Regions from separate parts of the Enterobacter sp. JH25 genome, predicted to be linked through region 2. Evidence: predicted binding sites of a transcription regulator. Region 2 holds the regulator's gene; the other holds the start of a gene.
The links. The regulator LexA, encoded in region 2, represses DNA repair genes until DNA is damaged. The targets are predictions, from matches to a motif close to TNCTGTATGTACATACAGNA.
Positions count from the first base shown of each region.

Region 1 (7,286 bases), on a different replicon from region 2:
AGCGCCACGGGAGCATGTATCAAAATAACGCTGCTTCTCTTCGAAGCTTTTGAAAGCAGTCTTTTTGCCCGACCATGTGGCCACCAGCTGTTCATCTTCGAACAGGGTGTTTTCAGCTGGTAAGAAGTGTTTCATTTTCGCAAAACGTTGATGAGTGACGTTTAAGACATTTCGGGATGTAGCAAGTACCATTCGATGAACCCAGGCATGCCCTTCCATCCGGTTGTCGCATTCAAAATTTGCTGGTGCGGCATATGCAACAAGTTTCCCTGAAGCATTTACCGATAACCTGACCAGCTCATAGCCTTTGCTGCTAATAAAATTACGAACCCCGGGAAGATGTTTGAGCCCCACATCAGCGAGCATATAGAGCTGGTTCAGGAGCTCTTTGGAGCCCTTCTCTGTACTCATGGCAGCTTCCAGCGTCGCCCCCCTGTTATCAGCTCGCCAGGCTACAATGCATCGATCTATCAACTCTGATCTCAGATTAGGCTGGCCAATATTTCCATCGGCCAGAGCCTGGCTCAGCATCTGCCGGTAAGGTTCTTCTGCCTCACGCTCGGCACGAATATAATTTAAAGCCATCTTGAAGAAGCGAATGTAAAACAGGTGATTAGACCTGAATTTACGTCTGTGAATGTACCATTCGAGCTCCTCCGCTTTAATGGTATCCATGCACAGGAAACCCAGTTCAGCATCATTCCTGCTGGACTCCTTAAATAAAGACAAATTCACCTTACAATTGAAATCTCGATCCGTTGAGTATCTGTTTACTGTTGCGTTGACACAGATATCGTCTCCCTGACGGAATGCAATAACCGGCTCATAGTTTTTATGGGTTCTCCCAAGCCATTTATAGCCAGAGTAGCTGTTGTCTTCCTGAACTGCTCCTGGTGCTGTCACTGGGTTCATCAACGAATCCCAGTTGCACATTACCCGGGATCCGGACTGAAGGCATGAGTTTGCCTGTTCAAGATAACTTTGCAGAGACGGCCGTGTCTCAGCCATACCCAAAAGGCCAGAACCGTCTTTGTCGTGCAGAAATTGGAAGTACCGTTCCTGGAACTCAAGGCTCAGAAAACTGTAAGGGGTATTGGTATCATAGAAATCACCAAATAGTTTGAGCCGGTGATCGAGGCCGCAGATAAGGATCAGGAAACGACGGTAGTGAAGTGCCATAAGATCATGCTGCTTCAGTCGGTCGGTATAACTGACGTCCTCAAACTTTATGGTGCTGCCATCAATCCCCTGGAAATGTGCTTCCTGTTCGCTGGCGGAAGGGAATAGCTGCGAAGCCCCAAGATGGCTTTCTACCGAAGAGTAAACCTGATGAATATTTTGACCGTCCCGGACCAGAAGGAATACAACCCGGTTCCTGTCATTGCGGACATGATTTTCCCAGGGATCGCGGTAATCGATATAACGTCGTGTTGTGGCCATACATACGATGGAACGTTCGGACGGAAAAATCTGCTCCACCAGCCCGGGGCTGGTTCGTAAAGTTTCATGAAATTTTTCCATATCAGAGAAGTCGAACCAGCTATCGAGATCGCACCATACGGCCAGCTCTTCATCCACCATCAGCTTTGCCTGAACGACCTGGAGCGGGAGGTGTGATGGAGCGGATTCACCCTTCACGATATTCACTACCTCAACGTCTTTGCCGGTATACAGTTCCAGACTGCCAACGCCATCGTGGATTTTCTTCACATATTCCATGGCTTCTTCTGTAGTGGCCAGACTTGCCGCTGCAACTTCCTCGAAATAGGGCAGCATTCTTTTGCTGGCATTAGCGATTGCCTGCGTTCGTTGTGTGATGATTTTGCTGATGGCTGTGCTGATCTGCCCTTCTTTTAAGGCCGCTTCTCTGATTTGTTCAATGCGGGTATCTGAAATACCAGAGGACAGAGCATTTTGAACTGATCCAATCGCCAGTGAGGTTACCGCCTGCTGCTCTTGTGGGGGCACTAACGCAACGCTAAGGCCCGTCACAGGGTTTTCACGGTCATCTGTACCTAATTGCTCAATCGCAAGGTCACGGAGCCCCTGAGCATCGCTCACGAGGGCTGTAAGCGATGCCTGTAGGCTATTCACTTCTTCCTGAGCTTGTCTGAGTTCAGCATCCCGGATTACCTTATGGTCGGGTTCAAATACAAAACTGGACAGAAAATCCTTAACCAGGAAGCGATGCTCTCGCATTTCTTTGCCACGTTCCCTACGGTTGCCGCTGCTGTCTTCAGTGACAATAGCTACAGTCTGACCGTAAACGCGGGGATGGGCGCGTAGAATCACTGTGTGCAGCTTATCTTCAACGTAACGCAAAGACGTAATGAGCAGCGTATCCCCTGCCACAATACCCTCTTCAGGGATGCTGTCAGTGGACGTCCAGTACTGACCCGCCAGCAAAGAATGAAATCGCTCTAAACGGTCAATGTTATTTTTGCTGACCAGGTCACCCATATACCTTTCCTTCCAGATTCGTATGTTAGGTGAATCATACCAGATTGCACTTACCGTCTAATAACTCAAAAAACACCAACTTCGGCATTCACTAGAAATGAATCCGTCCACTATTATTCATTAATTAAATAGATTCTTAGATATGAATAGCGCATTGCTTTTAAAGCAGGTTTCGCAAAGGGTTAAAAAAGGCTTCTTAAGTGAAGCCTTTAATAATAAATGCTACTTATCTTCAGAGGGATACATTTCCCAGTATTTATTACGTACATTAACAAGGCAATGGTCTGCTGTTTCTGAAGCGCCTTTGTCGCGGTTTACAAAGGCTTCTGCAACTTCATCCAACTTATCCGGTACCGTATTTAATGGTAATGCCTGCTTCAGGTTGGTGGTTACCAGTTCCTTTGCTTTATCATGATTAAGTTCAGTTCGGATGCTTGCATCTTTACAAATATCATCAACCTTACCATCAAGAATAATGTTTGGGATAGGTTCGTTTTCAACTTTATGTGTAGTATTAGCAGAGGAGCCAAAAGCGACTGACATCATCGCACACAGCAGAATATTTTTTAATTTCATAGTTCACTCCATTATGACTATTGATATCTACTTATGAAGTATTAGTTATATCATGTTTGCCGTCAAAACATAGAACCCACTGTTTTGACTTTAAACATATCATGCTACAACGTTTTTTTGCACGTGACTTTAGTAGGCATGATTTATGAGGTTTCAGCAGGACGTCAGATTGTTGTCGATCCAGTATTGATGCAAGCCTACCGTCCATTTCTTCGATAAGGCCGAAAGTAAAAGCGCTAAACCACAGCAGTTACCAGGAGTAAAAATTCGTATGGGATCTGGAGAACCGACTTTAACACTCATAATGAACTCCAGAATGTTGCCATGGCATAGACTATTTCTAAGCCTGACGATATCTGCTTCAGGTTTTTTACCAGCGTCTATCTTTGCCAACATATTCTTCTCGGCTGGAAATGACAGTAATTCTATCGGCATCCCTTCCTGCTTAGCCTTTCGCATTAAAGCGTTACTCATTACTGACGTACCATCTAAGTCCACCAGTACAGGAACTGACTGCTGAACGTTAACAGTTGATTTCAACTTCAGCGTAACCCTGAGTGATGTTTCGATCCCATTCAGAAAGCTCGTACAGGCCGGTAACCATAGACCATGATGCAGCGCCTCGGTTGCTTGTTTAAAAAACCAGTCAATCACGGGGACAGTGCAATGCTCATAATAGTGATTTACCTCGCTGAACCTTGCCATATAAGCATCGTACTCAGCCTGGTCTTCAGGAGATAAAAAATTTGGTGGGAGGAGCATCAGAATCCTTTCATCCTAGCTTGTATACCTTCTTCGTAGGCCAGCTCGCCATTATCGGTAAAAGATGGTTTTTGATGTTTATGATAAAGCTTAATTTTTCGTCAGGCTTGATAGCGTTACCGGAGAGATTTGATCTTTTCTCTTCAACTCGCAATACTGTTTATACATACAGTACAAGAATTCGAGTGTAGCTATGTCTGTTATCCTTGAGCACATTAGCAACAAGCCTTACGAAATGGCACCTTTTTTCAGTGATTTACTAAGCTGTGGAGTGATGAGTCCGTGCGCCGGGCATGAAGATAATGAATTAAATTTGCATGAATATGTAGTCCGCAACCGCCCCTCAACCTTCTTTGTCAGGGCGGCGGGCCTCAGTATGATCAATGCCGGTATCAATGATGGAGCAATACTGGTTGTGGATCGGTCTTTAACAGCACGACACGGCTCTATCGTCGTTGCGCTGGTGGATGGAGAGTTTACGGTAAAGATCTTACACACGTATCCTGAGCTGCTTTTGATGCCTTCTAATCCAGCCTATAAGCCGATACGTGTAAATCCTGAATCCCTTGAGATATGGGGCGTCGTCACCTTTGCACTGAATCAGTTCAGCCATGTACATGCACGTTGATATTAACGGAGCCTATGCGGCATTTGAGTGTGCGATGGATCCCAAGCTGTCAAAAAAGCCGCTCATCATAGCCAGCAATAACGATTCGTCCGTCATTGCAATGAATAAACTGGCTAAAAGCGTTGGTATTAAGCGTGGGACCCCAATTTTTAAGTGCAGGGATTTGATTCAGCAACACCGGATCGAAGTCCGGAGCTCTAACTTTACTTTGTATGAAGACTACTCAAATCGCTTCCATGAAACGCTGGAAAGCTTCGCGCCTCAATCGAGTCGATATAGCATAGATGAAAATTTCATGTTATTGAAAAACATGAACAAGATAATAGATTATGAAGATTACGGCCGGTTGATCAGAAGTACACTTCTTCATAATCTGTCCCTTACCTGTGGTGTGGGTTGTTCAAGCACCAAAACCCTCGCTAAATTATGCACCTATGCGAGCAAACGATGGGCAGCTACAGGCGGGGTTGTAGTTTTGACTGATCAGGCCAGGATCAGGAAGCTCCTGAGCCTGATCAGTACCAGAGAAATATGGGGTATTGGTCGAAAGATTAGTGAACGCCTGTCGGCTTTCGGGATCATCACTGCCGGTGATTTTTATAATAGCGACGTTCGCTTTTTACGTAAAAGCTTTGGCGTTGAAATCGAGCGTACCTGGCGGGAACTGCATGGCGAACCATGTTTCCGGCTGCACGAGTCTCCTCCTGTCAGGCAACAGATTATCGTTTCCAGAAGTTTTGGTCAGCGCCTTAATGAGATAGGCAAGCTACATGAGGCAGTTTCATTTTTTACCGCCCGGGCGGCAGAGCAGCTGCGCAAGGATGGCTCGTGGACCCGTCAAATCACAGTCTTCATTCAGAGTAGCAATTATGCGCAAGGTGAAAACCGCTACAGCAATTGTGGTATCGAGCCGCTTACCGCTACACAGGACACCCGCGATCTGGTTGATGCAGCCATGACCATCCTGAACCGCATTTACAGACCCGGGATAGCGTATGCGAAAGCAGGGGTAATGCTCTCCGCTATGACTGACGGCACAGAGCAACTCAGCCTGTTTGATACTCGCCCGGCCAGGCCTGGCAGTCAGGCACTGATGAAAGTTATGGACCGGTTCAATAAAGAAAAGCGCGGAGCTCTGTTTTTACTGGGGGAAGGCATTCAACAGGATTTTCGTATGAAGCAGGCCATGCTATCACCGAGATATACGACCCGCTGGGATGAATTACTCGTTGTAAAAGCGTAGCGGCCATGACCGGCATGGCCGTACTCATCAAATGTGAAAGTAACTTTAGGCCCCGCGAGCTTTTTCGATTGCGCCCTGCAAAGTTGCTGCGTCCATAGCCCCGGGGATAAATGTGGTAGTCGCCGCATTCGGCTTTTTCATATTCATAATGATGAAACCGGGTGTGCCGGTGATCCCGAGCGCTTCGCCCAGCTGCATATTGCCGGAGATCACGTTTTCATACCGGTTTTTTTCCCTGTCAGAAAACGTGCTGTTAAACCCTGACTTTTCCACCACAGTATTAAAGTCAGTGAGTTCGAATTTGCGTTGAGAGGTCATGAAGGTATGAGCCACAGCCATCAGGTTGTTGTGGTACTTACGATAGGCTTCAGCACCGAAATTCTGATAGACGTGCAGACCCGTAGCGGCCCCCATGGCAGATACAGGTTTTGAACCGGCAAAAATCGGGAATTCTTTAAAGAAGAATTTTACATCTTTGCTCTGATTCATTACCGATTCAACAACAGGTGTAACCCGCATGCAGTAAATACACTGATAGTCGAAGAACTCGATTACCGCGACGTCGGCGTCATCAGGGCCGATGTTTGGCGTCTCCTTGGTATCCAGCAGAGCTGGCGCATATGGAATTATTCGTTCCACTGAGGCACTCACGTTCTGATTTTCCAGCGCCTTACCTGCTTCCACTAAATAATGGGGATTTTTTACCAGGTAAGTAGCGGCAATTTTGCCAATTTCTTCCTCACTGAGCACCTTCGGTTTAAAATAAGTTGCCGTGATTAACGCCGAGGCAGCGGTAGCAATAACCGCAGAAATTAAAATCGTGGCCATCGGTTTTAAATAAAATTCTTTAGACATAGCTACCTTTATGCTTTTCAGCCTGTTAGTTATTAACCTGCGATGGATTATACTGGCCCGGTAAATCGGAATTATTCGTGAAACAATGCTTTTTGGAGATTAAAGGATGATTAGGCAGGGCTTTATACTCACAACCGCAATGCTTTTGAGTGGATGCGGATATCATTTCGCAAACCAGGTAGATGCGTACGATCTAATGCCTCGTCCTGTTACAAATAAAAGGTTTCAGATAGTCCCTCCGGACGAAAGTATTCAGTCCAGAATGTTTTCAGGCCGTTTTGCTGATGGATTAGCAAAAAAAGGAGTCATTATTTCCACTCACCAGCCAGATTATGTGCTCAGGTTCCGAATCAGCAGCTCACAGGAGAACATGCAGTATAGCGAGCAGCTTCTTACTGGGGTGACAGGCTACGTTGTAGATAAAAAGACAACGAGAACTGACAAGCATGGCGAATTGCATACTGACTATGACTACAAGCCAGTCGATGGGGTAATAGGCACTGAGACGATGTCGCAGATGCACTATATGCGACAGCTGGATGTCGAGGTATACCCGTCAGCGAAAGGAGCAAAGCAGGTTCTGAAAGTGAGTATGCAAAGCAATGCACCTGTGCCGTCAGACAGCATTGCTTATTCAGCAATGATCGACGCCTTTACTGATAAATTTGATGCGCCGCTGCGTTCCGGAAATTATGTTGCAGTGATCCCCTGGAACTGAAAGCAGACGGCGGGAAGAGAATGTTCAAAAGTGACTTTTGGACA
Region 1 covers NZ_CP091320.1:177,957-185,242, forward strand. The annotation lists gene L2Y28_RS23510 (hypothetical protein) at 1-2,460, opposite strand, end outside; gene L2Y28_RS23515 (hypothetical protein) at 2,683-3,036, opposite strand; gene L2Y28_RS23520 (hypothetical protein) at 3,190-3,798, opposite strand; gene umuD (translesion error-prone DNA polymerase V autoproteolytic subunit) at 3,992-4,426, shown strand; gene umuC (translesion error-prone DNA polymerase V subunit UmuC) at 4,416-5,669, shown strand; gene L2Y28_RS23535 (DsbA family protein) at 5,715-6,524, opposite strand; gene L2Y28_RS23540 (hypothetical protein) at 6,895-7,242, shown strand.
Region 1: umuD (translesion error-prone DNA polymerase V autoproteolytic subunit) is a predicted target of LexA. The motif match lies at 3,953-3,972, and genes of this name have one in related genera.

Region 2 (7,286 bases):
CCGTGACCGGGATAGAGACGACGTCGCGCATCGCTTTGATGCAGTCCGCCACCAGGTGCGCATTTCCCATCAGACACGCGCCGAACATGCCGTTTTGCACACGGTCGGACGGACAACCGACGTTGAGGTTAATCTCGTCATAGCCGCGTTCTTCGGCCAGCTTCGCGCACTGCGCCAGCGCAGCCGGATCGCTGCCACCGAGTTGCAGCGCAACCGGATGCTCCTCTTCGCTGTACGCCAGATAGTCGCCTTTGCCGTGAATAATTGCGCCGGTAGTGACCATTTCGGTGTACAGAAGCGTATGGCGGGAGAGCTGACGCAGGAAATAGCGGCAGTGTCTGTCCGTCCAGTCGAGCATTGGCGCAATGGAGAAACGATGTGCAGGGAAAGCGGTCTGAAATTCTGACGACATGGCGAACTTTTAAGCATCTGGTGGAAAAGGGGCGCTACTATAGCACAAAGAAAAGCCGGAGGCGCAGCGCCTCCGGTGTACTTTAGAACGTCATGCTCAACTGTGCCCCTGCGCCCCAGGTCTCGTCTTCGCCATAAAGCCCCATCAGGTCAACATGGACGGAGTTGAACGGCGCAAAACCGACACCGCCGGTAAAGACGTTGCTGTCGTTCCCTTTCATATCCGCACGATAACCGGCGCGTACTGCCAGCCAGCTCAGCGGCGTGACTTCGGCACCGACGCCAACGTACTGGGAGGTGTCTTCGCTTTTAAAGCCCTTGGTTTCGGTCAGATCGCCATCTGCGGTCAGCGTGACCAGATCGTTGTGCCAGGCGGCCCCGGCAGTGACCAGCGGACGGATCTGATAGGTGTCTTTATAACTCACCACCTCTTCCGTGCGCCCGTTGCGAATGCGGATATCTTTGGTATCGATATCGCGCGACATCAGGTTTTGCCCGCTCACGCCGACCGTCCAGTTTTCACCGAAATCAGCAGCAATACCGGCATCGACGTTGAAGCCAGTGTCGTCGGTACGGTAGCGGCTGTCGTTCCACTTATTACTGTCGTAATCGTAGATTGAGGTAGTGTAGTTATAGAGCCAGGTTTTTTGCAGCTTCGGCGTGACGCCAACGGAAACCGGAACGCCGCCAAGATCGAACTGACGGGCTACCGCAATACCGTAGTCGGACACAATCGCCGCCCGGCCAGACGCCGTAGAGTTAAGGTTTTTGGTGATCTGATCGGAACCGTTTAGCGCGGCATCCAGCGCCACACCGGCAGCCACCGCATCGCTTCGTTGTATGCCGCGCAGATAATCAATGTCCTGCTGATCGATTGAAGAGCTGACGCGGCCATGTGCATAGCCTTTTGCCATAAAGGCCACGGAAAGGACATCGTTAGGGATACTGACGGCAATCCCCGCCCCTGCGGTGGCGTGTGCGGTTTTGCCTTTCAGGTAGTCCAGCTCATCAGCGAGATCTTTCGCTGCGCCCTGGAACTGATTGATCGAACCTAATGGATCCGTGATGATATCAATGGGGGTCAGACTATCAACCACGTCCTTGTAATGATTGATTTTATCGTTAATGGTATCAATCTCGTCCTGAAGATTGTCTTCATCGGTCACCTGCACGCCAACGGACGGCAAAATGACCGTCACATCATCCTCGGGCTTAGATTTTGCAAGTAACGCGGGGTTGATTAACGCCCCGCTGCCATAGCTCCCTGCCGCGACACCCGTTCCGCCCATTGCGTCGCTACGCGCTTCCGTCCAGGTATTGGCTGCTCCCGCCTGATTTGCCATAAAAAAGGAGACAGCAATGCTAACCATCGAAAATTTAAAATGTTTTTTCACAGTGTGCTCGTAAATAGTTTGTTATTAATTAACCCTGTCTGTTATCACCCAAACAGGAACGAACTATTGCTGTGAATAAGTACAAAAAGACCCGCTATTTCCCTAAGTTAAATTCCATCCCGGCCTGTTCTAATGTGTGACGACCATCAATATTTATAGAAGAGGAAATTATTTTCGCCCAGGTTTTCCATCGTGCGGGCCAAAAAACTGAGGCGGATGGTCTACCCAGTGGTCTTCGCGCGTCACGGCATACACCGGATTGAGGGGATAGTAGATGCGGTTATGTTTTTTATTAGCCTCACCCACCACCAGTAAGCGCACCTCTTCATCGGTGTTGTTGATAAAGGTATGGCACACGCCCGTGCCGGCAGGAAATCCCACGCTGTCTCCGGGTTCAAGCTTCCACAGATAACCATTGATCCAGGCCTCAGGGTAACCCTCCAGAACGTAAACAAACTCCTCTTCGTCGCTTTCCGCATGCGGATAAGAAGTACGGCGTCCGGGCGGCAGCCGTTCATGGTGAATACCAATGCGGCCGAGACCCAGCTTGCGGGCCAGCGGCGCGCCAATAGAAAACCGTTCATTGCTGTCCGGATACGTTGCGTCATCGGCGCCTTCCACGTCCCGCCAGTGCCGAATACAGTCAGGTCTTTTCATCATGCGATCTCCCGATTTGCGATGCGTCAGGTATAGCACAGCCCGGCGGATCTCGGTGTTTTTAGCAGAACATGATAAAGTGAGGGTTTTCTACCCTTTTCACATCCGAGGTGCCCGATGGACAAGTCCACAAAAGAGCTGTTAGCGCAAGCTGAAAAGCTGTGCGCGCAACGCAATGTGCGCCTGACCCCGCAGCGCCTTGAGGTACTGCGTCTGATGAGCCTGCAACAGGGTGCCATCAGCGCTTACGATCTGCTCGACCTGCTGCGTGAAAGCGAGCCGCAGGCAAAACCGCCGACCGTCTATCGGGCGCTGGATTTTCTGCTGGAGCAAGGGTTTGTGCATAAAGTGGAATCAACAAACAGCTATGTGCTGTGCCATCTTTTTGACCAGCCTACTCACACGTCCGCCATGTTTATCTGCGATCGCTGTGGCGTGGTGAAGGAAGAGTGTGCGGAAGGTGTGGAAGATATTATGCATACGCTGGCAGCCAGAATGGGCTTTGCGCTGCGCCATAACGTGATCGAAGCCCACGGCTTATGTTCTGCCTGCGTGGAGGTGGAGTCATGCCGTCATCAGGATGCCTGTCAGCACGATCACTCTATCCTGGTGAAGAAAAAGCCGCGTTAAGGCCAAAGAAAAAGGCGGCTCATGGCCGCCCTTTGGGGATAGTGCCGGTTACCAGCGGTAGTCGTTACGGGTTTCCCAGTCTTTGACTTCGTTTTCCGCCTGATCTTTTTCGTAACCGTAGCGCTCCTGGATTTTACCTACCAGCTGATCGCGCTTACCTTCAATGACGGTCATATCGTCATCTGTCAGCTTACCCCACTGTTCTTTCGCTTTACCTTTGAATTGCTTCCAGTTGCCGCCGATTTCATCTTTATTCATAATCGTGTCCTCGTGTTAAGCGTCTATGAGTATCGTCCGCTTCGTTCTTTTCTGCTGGACGTGATTATTATTGTAGTTAAGGATTTGGCATTTATTTTTATATTCGGAATCTTTAACCGTTACGATATATCGTGCGGGGCTGGAAACCAGGTATTGTTTCGCCAGTGACGACGCCAGATAACGGCCAGCGAAAGGCCACGCAGTGAGAGAAACACCGCCAGCGCGAGCCACAGACCATGATTGCCGAGATACGGCAAGGTCAGCAGCGTCAGGCCGAACCCCGCCGCAGCGACGGCCATGCTGTTGCGCATCTCCGCCCCTCGCGTCGCACCAATAAACATGCCGTCCAGCAAATAGCACCACACGCCCACCACCGGTAATACGACCTGCCAGAGGATGTAGCGATCGGCCAGCTCACGTAGCGCGGGCAACGAGGTGAGAAGCGCGACAATATGCCCACCAAAACAGGCGTAAACCAGAGCAAAGACCAGCGCCACCAGACCCGCCTGACGACAGGCAGCACGCCAGACTTCGCGTAACTGGCCGCTTTCACGCGCGCCATAAGCCTGCCCTGAATGCGCCTCGACGGCGTAAGCAAAACCATCCAGCGCGTAAGCGGTAAAGGTCAGTAACGTCATGAGCACTGCGTTGACGGCGACGATCTCAGGCCCAAGACGGGCACCAAAAACGGTTAATGCGCCGAAGCAGAGTTGCAGCAGGAGCGAACGGAGCATGATGTCGCGATTGAGCGCCAGCAGCTTACGCATATTGCCGCGCCAGGCCGATTTCAGCAGATCCAGGGTGATACCGCGCATCGCCAGCACGCGCCAGACCATCCCCAAACCGATCAGCAGCGTCCCGTACTCGGCAATTGCCGTAGCCAGCGCCGCGCCCCGGACGTTCATGTGCAGTCCCATCACCAGCCAGAGATCGAGCACAATGTTAAGCAGGTTGCCCACCACCAGTAGGATCACCGGCGCGCGGGCGTACTGCACGCCCAGCAGCCAGCCCAGCAGGACCAGGTTTGCCAGTGAAGCGGGCGCGCTGAGCCAGCGAATTTCGAGGAACCGCCGGGCCTGTTCCAGTACGGCATCGCTGCCACCTACAATATGGAGCGCAAGATCAATCAGCGGCGTACGCAACAGAACGATTAACGCGCCGGCACCGAATGCCAGAATGAGCGGCTGAACCAGCGCACGCGCCAGACGCAGAGGATCTTTTGCACCATACGCCTGGGCCGTCAGGCCTGTCGTACTCATGCGCAGAAAAAGCAGCAGCATAAAGAGGAAGCTGGTCGCCGTTGCGCCGATCGCGACGCCGCCAAGATAAATCGGCGAATCGAGATGCCCGATAACCGCCGTATCCACCAGCCCCAGCAGAGGAACGGTAATATTGGAAAAAATCATCGGTAGCGCAAGACGCCACAACGCCTTATCGGCAGAAGTTAGCAATGCCATGGAAATTACCGGAATCAGAAAACAGGCCAGGCTGTAGAGGAACTACAGCCTGTCAGGAAGAGATTACAGCCATTCACCGTTGCGGATAACGCCGACCGCCAGCCCTTCAATAGAGAAGCTCTGCTCGCGGAGATCCACCACAATCGGGGGGAATTCATTGTTTTCAGGCAGAAGCTGCACGGTATTGCCTTGTTTTTTCAGGCGCTTAACCGTCACTTCATCATCAATGCGCGCCACCACGACTTGCCCGTTACGCACGTCCTGCGTTTTGTGTACCGCCAGCAGATCGCCATCCAGAATACCGATATCTTTCATGGACATTCCGCTAACGCGCAGCAGGAAATCGGCGCTCGGCTTGAACATGCCTGGGTCAACCTGATAGTGCCCTTCGATGTGCTGCTGCGCCAGCAGAGGTTCACCTGCGGCTACGCGACCCACCAGCGGAATACCGCTCTCTTCTTCCACCAGCAGACGGATGCCGCGTGAGGCGCCGGAAACAATCTCAATCACGCCCTTACGCGCAAGCGCCTTAAGGTGCTCTTCGGCAGCATTAGGAGAACGGAAGCCCAGACGCTGCGCAATTTCTGCACGCGTGGGTGGCATACCCGTCTGGCCGATATGATCCCGAATGAGATCAAACACCTCTTGCTGCCTGGTCGTTAACGCTTTCATACCGCCCCCTGGGTGTATATACAGTTATGCTGTGAGTATATACAGTCAAAGGCGATTTTGGAACCAAAAACTGCACAAAAAACCAGGGACTTAATTATTCCTCGAGGCTCATCGGAAATGCGACCAAAGTAGCGTGACCCAGGTGATCGCCGCCGTGATAATCGACAGCAGTACGGCAGCGGAACCCATGTCTTTCGCCCGGCCAGACAGTTCATGGAATTCCGACCCGATTCGGTCAACAACGGCCTCAATAGCGCTATTCAGAATTTCCACTATCATCACCAGAAGGACAGATCCGATGAGCAGTACGCGGGTGATAGCATCAACATCAAGGAAGCAGGCGATGACAACGGCAACGATTGCGGCAACCGCTTCCTGGCGGAAAGCGGCTTCATTAACCCATGCGGCGCGGAAACCTTTCCATGAATAACCGGCAGCTTTAATGATTCGAGTTAACCCAGTGGTATTATTGGCCATTAAAAGAACCTTTTATGATAAATAGCGTCAGTAACTAAAGCCGCAGCGCGTTTTGCTGCGACCTGAAGTATGACGGGTAACAACAGAAATTTTGCGCGCATTCTGTTATCCTTGCGCCGCAATTGCATTATTAACCAGAGGCTTTACATCGTTTATGTCCGGCTGGCCACGAATTTACTACAAATTACTTAATTTACCATTAAGCGTACTGGTAAAAAGTAAGTCTATCCCAGCAGAACCTGCGCTGGAATTAGGGCTCGATACGTCGCGCCCTATTATGTACGTTTTGCCTTATAACTCGAAGGCAGACCTGCTAACGCTTCGCGCTCAATGTCTGGCGCACGATTTACCTGACCCGCTTGAACCGCTGGAAGTCGACGGTACGCTGCTGCCGCGCTACGTGTTCATCCATGGCGGACCGCGCGTGTTCACCTATTACACGCCGAAAGAAGAGTCCATTAAGCTGTTCCATGATTACCTCGATCTGCACCGCAGCAACCCCGATCTGGACGTGCAGATGGTGCCGGTGTCGGTGATGTTTGGCCGTCGTCCGGGGCGTGAAAAAGGGGAAGAGAACCCGCCGCTGCGTATGCTCAACGGCATTCAGAAATTCTTCGCCGTCTCATGGCTGGGACGCGACAGCTTTGTTCGCTTCTCGCCTTCCGTTTCACTGCGCCGCATGGCGGATGAACACGGTACTGACAAAATCATTGCGCAAAAGCTGGCGCGCGTTGCGCGAATGCACTTTGCACGTCAGCGTCTGGCGGCCGTTGGGCCACGTCTCCCGGCGCGTCAGGATCTGTTTAACAAGCTGCTGGCTTCCAAAGCGATTGCCCGTGCCGTAGAAGACGAAGCGCGCAGCAAGAAGATTTCGCACGAGAAAGCGCAGCAGAACGCAATCGCGCTGATGGAAGAGATCGCCGCGAACTTCTCCTACGAGATGATTCGTCTCTCTGACCGTATCCTCGGTTTCACGTGGAACCGCCTCTATCAGGGGATTAACGTCCACAACGCCGAGCGCGTGCGTCAGTTAGCGCATGACGGCCACGAGATTGTCTATGTGCCCTGCCACCGCAGCCACATGGACTACCTGCTGCTCTCTTACGTGCTCTATCACCAGGGCCTGGTGCCGCCGCATATTGCTGCCGGTATCAACCTGAACTTCTGGCCAGCAGGTCCGATTTTCCGCCGTCTGGGTGCGTTCTTCATTCGTCGTACCTTCAAGGGTAACAAGCTCTACTCCACCGTCTTCAGGGAGTATCTGGGCGAGCTGTTCAGCCGCGGTTATTCCGTGGAGTACTTTGTTGAAGGCGGTCGCTCCCGTACCGGT
Region 2 covers NZ_CP091319.1:306,944-314,229, reverse strand. The annotation lists gene dusA (tRNA dihydrouridine(20/20a) synthase DusA) at 1-412, opposite strand, end outside; gene traF (conjugal transfer protein TraF) at 495-1,781, opposite strand; gene L2Y28_RS01505 (cupin domain-containing protein) at 1,974-2,462, opposite strand; gene zur (zinc uptake transcriptional repressor Zur) at 2,580-3,092, shown strand; gene L2Y28_RS01495 (CsbD family protein) at 3,141-3,350, opposite strand; gene dinF (MATE family efflux transporter DinF) at 3,470-4,807, opposite strand; gene lexA (transcriptional repressor LexA) at 4,871-5,479, opposite strand; gene L2Y28_RS01480 (diacylglycerol kinase) at 5,588-5,956, opposite strand; gene plsB (glycerol-3-phosphate 1-O-acyltransferase PlsB) at 6,111-7,286, shown strand, end outside.